4 regions of the Mesorhizobium sp. WSM4817 genome follow, and region 3 is predicted to be linked to each of the others. Evidence: predicted binding sites of a transcription regulator. Region 3 holds the regulator's gene; each other region holds the start of a gene.

Region 1 (3,350 bases), on a different contig from region 3:
AATACATGTATTCACATATCCCGACGAGGCCAAGAATTCAAGCGCCCGCATCAGCCGGACGCGCATGGTTCAATCGAGCGCCACCAACGCCGCCTCGACTTCGGCTGGCGTGCCGACGGCGCCGGTGGCGATGTCGCGGTTTATGCGCCGCGCCAGTCCCGACAGCACCTTGCCGGCGCCCACCTCGTACAGCGTCGCAATGCCGTTGGCACCAAACCATTCCACCGTTTCGCGCCAGCGCACGCGCCCCGTCACCTGTTCGACCAGGCGGTGGGCGATCGCATCCGGATCGCTGGACGGCGTGACCGACACGTTGGAGACCACGGGTACGAACGGCGTGTTCTTCGTCACGCCGGCCAGCGCCTCGCGCATGGCCTCGGCCGCCGGTGCCATCAGCGCCGAATGGAAGGGCGCCGAGACCTGCAGCATCAGCACCCGCTTGGCGCCCTTTTCCGTGCACAGCTTCGCCGCCTGCTCGACGGCCGCCCTGGCGCCGGAGATCACCAGTTGGCCACCGCCATTGTCGTTGGCGATCTGGCAAATCGAATCTTTGGCCGCTTCAGCGCAGGCGGCTTCGACATCGGCCTGTTCCAGCCCGATGATGGCCGCCATGGCGCCCTCGCCGGCCGGCACAGCCGCCTGCATGGCATTGCCGCGGATACGCAAGAGCCGGGCGGCATCGGCGACCGAAACGAAACCGGCGGCGGCAAGTGCCGAATATTCGCCGAGCGAGTGGCCGGCGACATAGGCGACCTTGTGCTTCAGCGAGAGGCCGCGCGATTCCAGCGCCCGGATGGCGGCGAGCGACACAGCCATCAGCGCCGGCTGGGCATTGGTGGTCAGCGTCAGCCTCTCTTCCGGCCCTTCCCAGATCAGCTTCGACAGGTTTTCGCCGAGCGCGTCGTCAACCTCTTCGAAGATCTTCCGCGATTCCGGAAAGGCGTCGGCGAGGTCCTTGCCCATGCCGACAGCCTGGCTGCCCTGTCCCGGAAAGGTGAATGCGACTGCCATGCGTGCCTCCCAAGCGGCTGATTTTTCCTGCCTGTGACGCAAGGCGGGCGGACAAGTCAAGTCCGCTAGCAGCCCGACCCGGGCCGCTCCGGCTCGGTATCGCTGGCCGAGTACCTGTTCCAAAAGGCTTTTTTTCGATCACTCATGATGAAAATCGCTCACGATTCGTTTGCTGGCTCTTCTTATTTCAGCCACAGACGCTAGCTTTTCGTGACATATCCATGACAGCTCAATGACACTTTTGTGTATGGTCGGGGGAATTGTAAGGTGGCAAGGATCAAGAAAGGCGTTGGCAAATCCGCGCCACAGTTTCTGGAAGGCGATCCGGCCACCGGCTATCTGCCGGGCCGGAAATGGCCTGTTATCCGCTATGGCCTCGTCAGCCTTCTCGCCGCCACCATCCTGGTTTTTGCCATCGAACTGATCGTGCGCGGCGACTTTGCCGGCACCGTCGGCTTCTTCCTGCAGCCCTTCAAGCCCGGCTGGACCACCATCATCATCTTCGCGCTGATCCTGATCGGCCTCGATGCCGTGCTCGGCCGCAGCCACCAGAGCCTGATGATCGTCGCGCCGCTGACGCTGGCGCTAGCCTTTGTCGGCCACCAGAAATCGCTCTATCTCGGCGATCCGCTCTATCCGACCGATTTCCTCTATTCACGTCAGATCGTGGCGCTGATGCCGCTGCTGGTGCGCGAACGTCCGGGAACCGCCATCGCTCTGGCGGTCGGCATCGTCGGCAGCCTCTCGCTGCTCGTTTATGGCTGGCGGCTGTGGCGCCGCCGGGTACCGGCGCTCGGTCGCAAGGGGCGCCTGGCCCGGCTGACGCTGACCGTGCCGCTGCTCGCCTTCTTCGTGTCGATCATGGATTACGCGACGTTCTCGTGGACCCGCGACCGGCTGCAAATCATCCCGATCATGTGGGACCAGAAGGAAAATTACGCCTCCAACGGCTTCGCACTGGCCTTCGCCCTCAACGTGCCAATGGCCCATGTCCCCGCGCCTGCCGGCTACTCCGACAAGGCGATCGCGGCGATCGAAAGATCTGGCGTGAAGGCATCGGTGCCGGCCGAGAAGCCAGACATCATCATCGTCATGAGCGAATCCTTCTGGGATCCGACCGAACTGCCCGGCGTCACCATCACGCCCGATCCGATTCCCAATGTGCGGGCGCTTCGCTCCGGTCACGTGTTCTCGCCCGAATTCGGCGGCATGACCGCCAATGTCGAGTTCGAGGCGCTGACCGGCTTTTCCAACGCCTTCCTGCCGGCCGGCAGTATCCCCTACCAGCAATATGTCCGCGCGCCGGTGCCGTCGATGGCGACGTTCCTGAAGAGCCAGGGCTATGAGACGCGCGCCATCCATCCGGGTACAAGCTGGTTCTGGAACCGAACGCCGGTCTATGCCGATTTCGGCTTCGATGACTTCAAGTCCGAAGAAAACATGCCATATCTCGAAAAGCGCGGGCCGCTGACGTCGGACGCGGCGATGACCGACGAGATCATCCGCGAAGCCGACGCCACGGACGATCCGTTCTTCTACTTCGCCGTCAGCCTGCAAAACCACGGACCCTACGAACCGAATCGCTATTACAATCCGACCCACAAGGTGCAGGCTCCGACCAGCCAGTGGGCAAAGGATTCGCTGCTGAGCTTCACGGAAGGCGCATCCGACGCCGACAAGAGCCTCGAGCGCCTCATCGAATGGGCGAAGAACCGGCGGCGACCGACGGTCATCGCCTTCTTCGGCGACCATCTGCCGCCGCTCGGTCCGGTCTATGTCGAGACCGGCTTCCTTAGGGATAACGTCGCGCCGCGCAAGGAGCCGCCCGACCAGATGCTGCTGCATCACAAGACGCCGCTGGTGGTATGGTCGAACCGCACCGGGCCGGCCGCGGATATGGGTGCGGTAAGCCCGGCTTTCCTGCCCTACCATATCCTGACCACGGCCGGGATCAGCCACCCCTATTACACCGGCTTCCTCGGCCAGATGCGCGAGCGCTACAGCGTCGTCGACCGCAATTTGTTATTGACGCCGACGGGCGAGGACACGCCCGACTGGGCGCGCAAGAAGCAAATCGACCCGGCGATTCGCGATTTCCGTCTGCTGCAATACGACATGATGTTCGGCAAGCGCCGTGCAGCGCCCGATTTCTTCCCGGAGACGGTGAACAAGCGGGTCCCGCATACAAGCTGAAGATGCGCGACATGTCGTCCTGAGCGCGGCGGTTTTTCGGCTCGCCCTTGTCTTGCGGCCAAATTCCTGTATAGACGCCCGCAATCTGCCGGTCCTTGCTGGGGGCTGAACGGAGGGCCGGAGGTTTTTCGAAACCTTCGTGTGGA
Region 2 (3,350 bases), on a different contig from region 3:
CTCCGGAGACACGCCCGATGCGATCGCGATCGCCATCGACAGCGGCAGCGCCACGATGGCCACGGTCAGTCCGGCGATGGCATCGGCCTTGAAGTGCTCTGATGTGTAGCCTTCGCGCAGCACCGTCGCCAGCTTCGGCGTGAACAGTTCGGAAAATGTCGGCTGCGCCGGTTGATGAATTGCCCGCTGGGTTCGATGCATGGACTGCCTTCCGCTCCTGATGCATGCCGCCAAAAAGTGCACAGCGGCCACGCATAAAACCAAGCAGGCGGCGGAATCGTCGGCAGGACTGTCGGCGGTCGCCGTCGCGACTCTATTTCGGCTCAGCCTGGCGGGTTCTGCGGCACGACCGGCTTGAGGCGCACCCCCCTGCCGCCGCGCTCGCTGGCCTGGTTCTCGCCGATCAGCTCCACGCCGGCCCGGTCGAGGGCCTGGATGACCTTCATCAGCGTATCGACCACGCCCCTGACCACGCCGTCGCTCGCTTCCATGCGCTGAATGGTTGGAAGCGAAACCCCGGCGCGCTCGGCGAGCGTCTTCTGATCGATGCCGGCCAGAGCCCTTGCGGCGCGCATCTGCGCGGCAGTGATCATCGGCTAAAAACCCCGTCTGAGTCTGCATTCCATGTATAATACCATCATTGTGATGGATCAAGCATCATCATGCACATGTCAGACATGTGCACACCAGGCCGTTTGCATCTTGGCGAGCCTGCGCGCCCGCTGGGCCAGCACGCCCCAGCCGCCGCAACTTAGAGGAGAATTGGCGCAGCGTCGTTCGGAACGGGCGGTTCAGGCGCCGGCGGTCTGCCCGCGCCATCGCTGGAACGCCCATGCGACCAGCCAGCACAGCATCGCCCAGGCGAAGCCGGCGCACCAGCCGGCCAGCACGTCCGATGGCCAATGAACGCCGAGATAGACGCGGCTGATGCCGACGAGCAGTGCTGTCAGCACGGCAAGTGCCAGCACATAGATCTTGGTCGTTCGCCCAGGCAGGAAACGCGACGCCATGCTGCCCAGCGTCAAATATGTCACCGCCGACAGCATCGCATGGCCGCTTGGAAACGAAAGCGTCGCCACGTCGGCGAGATGCGAGACCAGGTCGGGGCGCGGCCGATCGATTCCGAGCTTCAGCGTGCTCGACAGGGCCTGCCCGCCCGCCACCGCGACGAAGACCAGAAACGCTGCTCCCGGCTTGTGGATCAGCAGCAGATAGACGATCACCGCCACTGTGATCAGCCCGAGCACGATGGCGCTGCCGAGGCTGGTAATGTCGCGCATCGCCCCTTCCAGCCATGGCGGTCCGATCGGATTGTCGGGCTGGCCCGCTTCACGGAAGGCGAGCATGATTTCCGTGTCGAAGGCGTGCGGCGTGGTGTCCCGCGCCACCTCCATCAGTTCCTCGAACCCCCACAGCCCGCCGGCGATGACCAGACCGGACAAAAGCACCGGGAATTCGATCCAGTTGAGCAGCTTGCTTGCAGTATTCTTCATCGACCCAATCGTCCTACAGCGCCGCGCGTCCTTTTGGACGCGCACAGGACGCTGTAGCACTTTGATTTGGCGCATGATCCCCAGCGAAAATCGTTTCCGATTTTCGGGGTCATGCGCAACTACAGTTTTTGCAGATAGGGTCCGAGCGTGATCAGCGCCACCGCTGCGACGGCAAGCACGATGCCGGTCGCCTGCAACGAATTGACGCGCTCGCCGAAGAACACCAGTGCCACCACGTTCACCGACACCAGTTGGATCACCGCCGACAGGCTGAACGACACCGACATGCCGAATTCACGGATCAGCCTCAGCATGATCAGATTGCCCGCTGAATAGAGCGCCAGAGTCAGAAGAATCTTGCCGAGGCTCGGCGCCAGCCCCCATTGCTTGGCCGCCGTCGCCGCCAGCAGGAAGATCACTGTCGAAATGCCGAGCTGCCCCAGTCCCCAGAAACTCACTTTTTTGTTCCTCCCGACGCCGTGCTTGCGCGCCTGCCGCAGATCTTGTTTCGGAAGCGTCGGTCGCGGTCAAGCGGCCTGATCAAAGACATGAAATCGGGCTGGAAATTGGTCGGCAACGTCATCAAACTGTGATCTGCTGGCGATACGCGGTCAGTCAAGCAACACGCTCCAGCCATCCCAAAGAGCCAGAGGCACGCCCCCATGACTGAACATCGCCCCGACGCCCATTTCCGCACCAGCCTGCTCGAGGAAAACGATGGGCCAGGAACCAATCCCACTGACAACCAGACGATGGGCGAAATCATCGCCGCGCGATTCTCGCGCCGTGGTTTTCTGCAGGGATCGCTCGCGGCAACCGCCATCGCCGCCACCGTCAGCCCGCTCGCGCTGATCCTCGCCGACGATGCCCGCGCCGGCGGCGGCTCGGTCTTCAGTTTCGACGAGGTCGAGGCAGGCGTCGACGACAAGCACCATGTCGCTGCCGGCTACGACGCCGACGTGCTGTTGCGCTGGGGCGATCCGCTGTTTGCCGATTCGCCGGAATTCGATCCGACAAAACAGTCGGCGCAGGCCCAGGAAAGACAGTTTGGCTACAATAACGACTATGTCGGCTATATCCCGATCCACGGCTCGGCCGAGCATGGCCTGCTGGTGGTCAACCACGAATACACCAATCCGCATCTGATGTTCCCGGGCCTTGTCACCATCGTCGATGGGGAGGCCAAGCAGGCGCCGCTGAGCAAGGAACAGGTCGACGTCGAGATGGCCGCGCATGGCGGCACCATCGTCGAGATCCGCAAGGCATCAGGCAAATGGCAGGTGGTGCGCGACGGCAAGCTCAACCGCCGCATCACCGCCAACACCGAGATGGCACTGTCCGGCCCCGTCGCCGGCCACGACCGCGTCAAGACCAGTGCCGATCCGACCGGCACGAAGGTCATCGGCACTGTCAACAATTGTGCCGGCGGCGTCACGCCCTGGGGCACCTACGTCATGGCCGAGGAAAACATACACGGCTATTTCTCGGGCGAGCTGCCGGAAGGCCACAAGGAAGCCACCAACTACAAGCGCCTGGGTATTCCCGAAGGCGCCTATGAATGGGCTGCGCATTACGATCGCTTCGACATCGGCAAGGAGCCGAACGAGCCGAATCGCTTCGGCTGGATTGTTGAGGTCGACGTCAACGATCCGACCTCGGTGCCGAGGAAGCGCACTGCCATGGGCCGCTTCAAGCATGAGGGCGCTGAATCGATCGTCGCCAAGGATGGCCGTGTCGTTTTCTATCTCGGCGACGACGAACGCTTCGACTATGTCTATAAATTCGTCACGGCCGGCAAGTTCAACGCCGAGGACCGCGCCGCCAACATGGATCTCCTCGACGACGGCACGCTCTACG
Region 3 (3,350 bases):
CTGCCGACCTGATCCAGGAAGGCATCCTGGCCGAGAGCAAGGCGAGCGAGACGGTTTCGCTGAAACGCGGCCGGCCGCAGGTCGGCCTCAGCCTCAATCCGCAAGCCGCTGCGGTGTTGGCCGTCGTGTTGTCGCTGAATTTCCTGTCGGTCGCCGTCATCGATTATGCCGGACAAGTGGTCGCCGAGGAACAGCGCCGGCTGGACACGCTGACCATGTCGCGTGACGCGCTGATCGACGAATGTGTCGCCATCGTCCGGCGCCGGCTCGAAGATCCCGACCTCGATGTCCAAAGCGTCGCCCGCATCGCGCTGGCGATCCAGGGCATCACCGATTCCCACGCGCGCGCCATGTTGTGGTCGCCGATCACGCCGCAGACGAACATCGCCTTCGCCGACATTCTGGAACGCGAGTTCGGCATCCCGGCCATCATGGAGAACGACTGCAACATGATGGCCGTGGCGCTGCGCTGGCGCCACCCGGATCGCTACCGCGACGATTTCATCGCCATCCTGCTCTCGCACGGCATCGGTATGGGGCTGGTGCTGAAGGGCGAGCTGTTCACCGGCACCCACTCCTCAGGCGGCGAATTCGGCCACATGATCCATCGGCCGGGCGGCGCGCTTTGCCGCTGCGGGCGGCGCGGCTGCGTCGAGGCTTATGCCGGCAACTACGCCATCTGGCGCAACGCAAGGCTGTTGAGCGAGAACGCCGAGCCGGTCGCCGATGTCAGCGACGCCGACATGCGGGCCTTGGCGGCCCGGGCGCGCGAGATGGACGGACCGGAGCGCGAAGCCTACCGCAAGGCCGGCGAGGCGCTCGGCTTCGGGCTCGGCAGCCTGTTTGCGCTGATCGATCCGGCGCCGGTGGCCATGGTCGGCGCCAGCGCTGCCGCCTTCGACCTGATCGAGCCGGCCCTGCGCGAGGCCATCGCCCAGACCGCCGGCGGCCAGCATTCGGGTTCGATTTCCTTCGACACCGAGCCGAACGAGCTGCCGCTGATACGCGAAGGCTGCGCCATGCGGGCGCTAAGCTTCGTCGATCAGGAGATTTTCGCGCCGAGCATCCAGGCACGAGCCGGCTCGGTCGGAAAGAACGTGGCTTGAAGGATTCCCGGGTCGCGACTTGGGGTGTGTTGAGATTCAGGTCAGGCCGAGTCGAGAATGGTGGGTTCCGAGAACCGGAGCGGAGCGTACTTTTGGGTACGTGAGCCCGCGCATGACCCCGAAATCGAGATCGATTTCGGAAAGGTCGTGCGCAAAATCAAAGTTCTACAGCGTCCTTTGCGTGCCCAACAGGGTGCGCGGCGCTGTAGGTAAGCGCAGGTATCAGCCGTTCGCAGGCCGGCATCACCTGAATATCAGCACATCCCCTAGTCTTCCCTGATCGCATAGCCCGCGCCGCGGATGGTGCGGATGACATCGGGCATGCGACCATTGTTGACCGCCTTGCGCAACCGGCCGACATGGACGTCCACCGTGCGCTCGTCGATGTAGATCGTCTCGCCCCAGACATTGTCGAGCAACTGGCTGCGCGAGAAGACCCGGCCCGGGTGGCGCATCATGAATTCGAGCAGCCGGAATTCGGTCGGCCCGAGCCGGATCTCGCTCTTCTTGCGATAGACCCTGTGCGATTCACGATCGAGCATGATGTCGCCGACCTTGAGCACGCTGGACAGCACTTCGGGCTTGGCGCGGCGCAGCAGCGCCTTGACCCTGGCCATGAATTCCGGTGTCGAGAACGGCTTGACCAGATAGTCGTCGGCTCCGGTCGAAAGGCCGCGCACCCGGTCGCTCTCCTCGCCGCGCGCGGTCAGCATGATGATCGGCAGCCGCTCGGTTTCGGGGCGCACCCGAAGGCGCCGGCAAAGCTCGATGCCGGAAACCGCCGGCACCATCCAGTCGAGCACCAAAAGATCGGGCACGTTTTCCTGCAGCCGGATTTCGGCCTCGTCGCCGCGCGTCACCACCTCGACCTGATAGCCTTCGGATTCAAGATTGTAACGGAGGAGGACGCCCAGCGGCTCTTCATCCTCCACCACCATGATGCGCGGCGCGATCATCGGCCGGTTACTCCTGTCATGTCGCCGGCGCCGACATCGTCGTTTCGTCGAGCTTCGGGCGGTCCGCCGGCAATTGCTGCCCGGTCACGACAAAGTAGGCGTTTTCGGCGATGTTGGTGACGTGATCGCCGATACGCTCGAGATTCTTGGCGCAGAACAGAAGGTGCGTGCACGCGGTGATGTTGCGCGGATCCTCCATCATGTAGGTCAGGAGCTCGCGAAAAACCGCCGTGTATTTCACGTCGATCTTCTGGTCGTCGGCGCGCAGTTCCTTCAACGCGCCGGCATCGCGCGACACATAGTGCTCGACCACGCCGCGCAGCTGCACAAGAACGAGGTCCGCCATCGCGTCGATACCGTGCGACAGATTACGCGGCGTCGCGCTCTGCCCGACTGCGCTGACCCGCTTGGCTATGTTCTTGGCCAGATCGCCGATGCGCTCGAGATCGCCCGCCATGCGGATTGCGCCAACCACGGCGCGCAGATCCTGCGCCATCGGCTGCCGCTTGGCGATCAGCGTGATGGCGCTGTCATCGAGTTCGCGCTGCCGCGCATCCATGATGGCGTCGTCCGAGACGACGCGCTGCGCCATCGCATTGTCCGACGCAAGCAGCGCGCGGATCGAGGCCGCTACCATTGCGGCGGCGAGCTCGTCCATGTCGCGGATCAGCCTGTCGATGTGCTCCAGTTCCTCGTCGAAAGATGCGACGGTGTGTTCACCCATGGTGCTGTCCTCGTGTTCGAAATTCGCCGGACCGCTCAGCCGAACCGGCCGGTGATGTAGTCCTGGGTGCGCTTGTCGTCGGGGTTGGTGAACATCTTGTCGGTCGCGCCCTCCTCGACCAGATACCCGAGATGGAACATCGCCGTGCGTTGCGACACGCGCGCCGCCTGCTGCATCGAATGGGTGACGATGACGATCGTATAATTCTGGCGCAGTTCGTCGATCAGTTCCTCGACGCGGGCGGTGGCGATTGGATCGAGCGCCGAACAGGGCTCGTCCATCAGGATCACTTCCGGCGACACGGCGATGGCGCGCGCAATGCACAGACGCTGCTGCTGTCCGCCGGACAGACCGGTTCCCGACTCGAGTAGGCGATCCTTGACCTCGTTAAACAGGCCGGCCTTCTTCAGGCTCGATTCGACGATGCCGTCCAACTCGGCCTTGGTCCTGGCCAGGCCGTGAATGCGCGGACCATAGGCGACGTTTTCGTAGATCGACTTCGGAAACGGGTTCGGCTTCTGGAATACCATGCCGACGCGAGCTCGCAGCTCGACGACATCGATT
Region 4 (3,350 bases), on a different contig from region 3:
TCAGTCATGTCGGCATCTGCGGCACCGACTATCACATCTTCGAGGGCAAGCATCCGTTCCTCGCCTATCCCCGCATCATGGGTCACGAGGTCTCCGGCACCGTGATCGAGGCCGGCGGAGGCGTCGACCTGCCGGTGGGCGAGCCGGTGATCATCAACCCGTATCTCGCTTGCGGCAAATGCAGCGCCTGCCGCCTAGGCAAGCCGAATTGCTGCGTCAGGATCGAGGTGCTCGGCGTCCACCGCGACGGCGCCATGTGCGAACGGATCCTGGTGCCGGCGCAAAATCTTTATCCGGCCAACGGCCTGTCGCTGGCCGATGCCGCCGCCGTCGAATTCCTGGCGATCGGGGCGCATGCCGTGCGGCGCTCGCTGGCTGATCCCGGCGCGCGCACGCTGGTCATCGGTGCCGGGCCGATCGGCCTCGGCACGGCGCTGTTTGCCCGCATCGCCGGTCTCGACGTGACGCTGCTCGACATGAGCGCGGAAAGGCTTGGCTTCGCCGCAAGCGAACTCGGCTTCGCCACCCTCGACGCATCACGGCAGTCTGCGACCGATCTAGTTCGCGAGGCGACCAACGGCGAAGGTTTTGACGCGGTCTTCGATGCCACCGGCAACACCCAGTCCGTCCAGTCAGCCTTCGCCCATGTCGCGCATGGCGGGACGCTGGTCCTGGTCAGCGTCGTCAAGGACGACATCGTCTTTTCCGATCCTGAATTCCACAAGCGCGAGATGACGCTGATCGGCAGCCGCAACGCTCTGCGCGTCGACTTCGACCATGTCGCCGCCTCGATCCGCGATGGTGCTGTGCCGCTGGCAAAGCTCGTCACCCATCGCACGACGCTTGGCGACACGCCGCGCGACCTCGCCCGCTGGGCGCATGAGAAATCCGGCCTGATCAAGGCCGTCATCCAGGTCGGATGAACCGGACTTTAAAGCGCCGATATCTTGAGCTCGACCCGCTCAGCCGGAAACCGGGTTTCGGCAAACTGGATCGGCTGGCCGTCCGGCGTGACGTTGACGGCGACCGTGACCAGCACGATAGCGCCGGGCTGCAGATTAAGATCGGCAAGGTCGGCGGCGTCCGCGTGGCGGGCCGACAACACCGTCGATTGTCTGAGATAGTCACCGATGCCGAAACCCCGGAATGAGGCGGTCACCGATCCGGTTTCGGCCATGGCGGCATCGATGCCGGCGAAGCGAGCCGCGTCGAACCAGCCGGTCGCACGCGAGACCGGTTGCCCATCGGCTTCGCCGCGTGTCTCGAGGCGTATGACAGTCGAACCCCTGGCAAGCCCCAGCCCTTCGGCGACGCGCCGGCTGGCCGGCTCGACCGCCGATTCGAGCAGCACGCTGCGGCGCTCCGACGCCTGCCCTTGCAAGCCCTCCGAAAAACGGGTGCGGGCGCCGATCGGATAGGACAGGCGCTTGCGCGACAGCACGAAGGTGCCGCGCCCCTGTTCGGCCCTGAGCACGCCATCCTGCACCAGTGCGGCGATGGCGCTGCGCACCGTATGGCGGTTGACGCCATAGCGCTCGGCCAGTGCAACTTCCGGTGGCAATGCAGCATTCTCGGCAAAGTCGCCGACGGCGATCGAATGCAGGATCTGGTCGGCGATCTGCCGCCACAGCGAGACGCCGCTGCGCCGCTCCAAGCTGCTGGCCATCTGCTGACCGATCATTTCTTTGCCCCGATCTTTTTCGCGCTGTCATCCGTCCGTCATGGACACGCTTTAGAAAATAGATATAATTTGTATAATTGTCTATATCAATAGACGAATTTTCGATGCAAGGGAATGTCAACCATGCGAGGACAGGAAGCGCGCGATCAGCAGCTTGAGCGCAAGGCCGTCATGGCGACGTTGGCGCAATCGACCGGCGACGATATCGTCCGCCTCTGGAACGAAGCCGGCCTGCCTTCGGAAGCAGAACTCCTGCGCGGCCCTGAAACCGGCCTGGTCACCGTGCGTGGCCGCATCGGCGGCGGCGGCGCACCATTCAACCTCGGCGAGGCGACGGTCACCCGCGCGACTGTGCGGCTTGCCTCGGGAGAAGTCGGCCACTGCTATGCGCTCGGCCGTGACAAGCAGAAAGCAAAACTGGCGGCGATCGCCGACGCGCTCTGGCAGGATCCCACCCGCCGCAACGAGGTCGAGAGCAAACTCATTGCGCCGCTGCAGGCCGCACTGGCCAGCCGACGTGAGCGGCGGCGCGCCGAGACGGCGGCAACGAAGGTCGATTTCTTCACCATGGTACGCGGAGAAGACTGATGGACATCGCAACGCAAGCGATCGAGGGCGGCTTTGCCAATCCGGTGTTCGACGCCCAGACAGTGTTCCGCGCCGTGATGGACGGAATGGCGCGGCCGGGCACCCTGCAGCCTCTGCCGGTCTTTGCCCGCCCACCGGCGCCGCTGTCGGCCACCGCGGGCGCCATCGCGCTGGCGCTGTGCGACAACGACACGCCACTCTGGCTCGACCTCGTTCTGCAGGCCCCAGCAGCGGTGAAATCCTGGCTCGGCTTCCACACCGGCGCGCCACTGGCCCACACGCCAGCCGATGCGCATTTCGCGCTGATCGCCACGCCGGCCGAGATGATGGCGCTCGACGGCTTTTCACAAGGCACCCAGGACTATCCCGACCGCTCGACGACGCTGATCCTGCAGGTCAGCGATCTCGTCTCAGGCGCCCCGCTGCTGCTCGAAGGTCCCGGCATCGAAACAACCGCGACAATCGCGCCGGCGCAGATGCCGCGCCACTTCGTCGAACAATGGAAGCAGAACAATCAGCGTTTTCCCCGTGGTGTCGACATTATCCTCGCCACCCCGGAAGGCGTTGCCTGCCTGCCGCGCACGACGCGCATCAAGACGATGGAGGCGTGATATGTATGTCGCGGTAAAAGGCGGTGAAGCGGCCATTGCCAACGCCCACGCCCTGCTCGCCGACCGCCGCCGCGGCGACCGTTCCGTGCCGGCGCTTCGCCTCGACCAGATCGTCGAGCAGCTGGCGCTCGGCGTCGACCGGGTGATGAGCGAAGGTTCGCTCCACGACCGCGAATTGGCGGCGCTGGCCATCGTTCAGGCGCGCGGCGACATGATCGAGGCGATCTTCCTGGTTCGCGCCTATCGCACGACGCTGCCGCGCTTCGGCTACACCAGGGCGATCGACACCGGCGCGATGCTGGTCGAGCGGCGCGTGTCGGCGACCTACAAGGATCTGCCTGGCGGCCAGCTTCTCGGCCCGACCTTCGACTACACGCACAGGTTGCTCGATCCCGAGCTTGCCGCCGGCGGCGGCGTCGCCGAGCCGCTGCAGCGTGCCAGCGACGCGGACGCCATGCCGCGTGTCTCCG

The links. Region 3 encodes PhoB, which activates phosphate uptake and scavenging genes when phosphate is short. Its sites were predicted from a motif close to TGTCATNNANCTGTCAT; they were not measured.
Region 1: the regulator PhoB is predicted to act here: its motif matches at 1,233-1,249, upstream of AC0L2K_RS12815 (LTA synthase family protein).
Region 2: the regulator PhoB is predicted to act here: its motif matches at 2,071-2,087, upstream of AC0L2K_RS01955 (PhoX family protein).
Region 4: the regulator PhoB is predicted to act here: its motif matches at 1,707-1,723, upstream of phnF (phosphonate metabolism transcriptional regulator PhnF).

What each region holds. Positions count from the first base shown of each region.
Region 1 covers NZ_JBVVQQ010000007.1:165,599-168,948, reverse strand. Annotated here, with positions in the region: gene fabD (ACP S-malonyltransferase) at 70-1,011, opposite strand; gene AC0L2K_RS12815 (LTA synthase family protein) at 1,279-3,204, shown strand.
Region 2 covers NZ_JBVVQQ010000001.1:400,355-403,704, forward strand. Annotated here, with positions in the region: gene AC0L2K_RS01935 (SulP family inorganic anion transporter) at 1-201, opposite strand, end outside; gene AC0L2K_RS01940 (helix-turn-helix domain-containing protein) at 324-593, opposite strand; gene AC0L2K_RS01945 (phosphatase PAP2 family protein) at 792-1,493, opposite strand; gene AC0L2K_RS01950 (hypothetical protein) at 1,613-1,951, opposite strand; gene AC0L2K_RS01955 (PhoX family protein) at 2,156-3,350, shown strand, end outside.
Region 3 covers NZ_JBVVQQ010000018.1:135,696-139,045, reverse strand. Annotated here, with positions in the region: gene AC0L2K_RS23370 (ROK family protein) at 1-1,106, shown strand, start outside; gene phoB (phosphate regulon transcriptional regulator PhoB) at 1,373-2,062, opposite strand; gene phoU (phosphate signaling complex protein PhoU) at 2,079-2,786, opposite strand; gene pstB (phosphate ABC transporter ATP-binding protein PstB) at 2,822-3,350, opposite strand, start outside.
Region 4 covers NZ_JBVVQQ010000013.1:163,934-167,283, forward strand. Annotated here, with positions in the region: gene AC0L2K_RS19230 (zinc-binding alcohol dehydrogenase family protein) at 1-923, shown strand, start outside; gene phnF (phosphonate metabolism transcriptional regulator PhnF) at 932-1,681, opposite strand; gene phnG (phosphonate C-P lyase system protein PhnG) at 1,805-2,269, shown strand; gene phnH (phosphonate C-P lyase system protein PhnH) at 2,269-2,880, shown strand; gene AC0L2K_RS19250 (carbon-phosphorus lyase complex subunit) at 2,882-3,350, shown strand, end outside.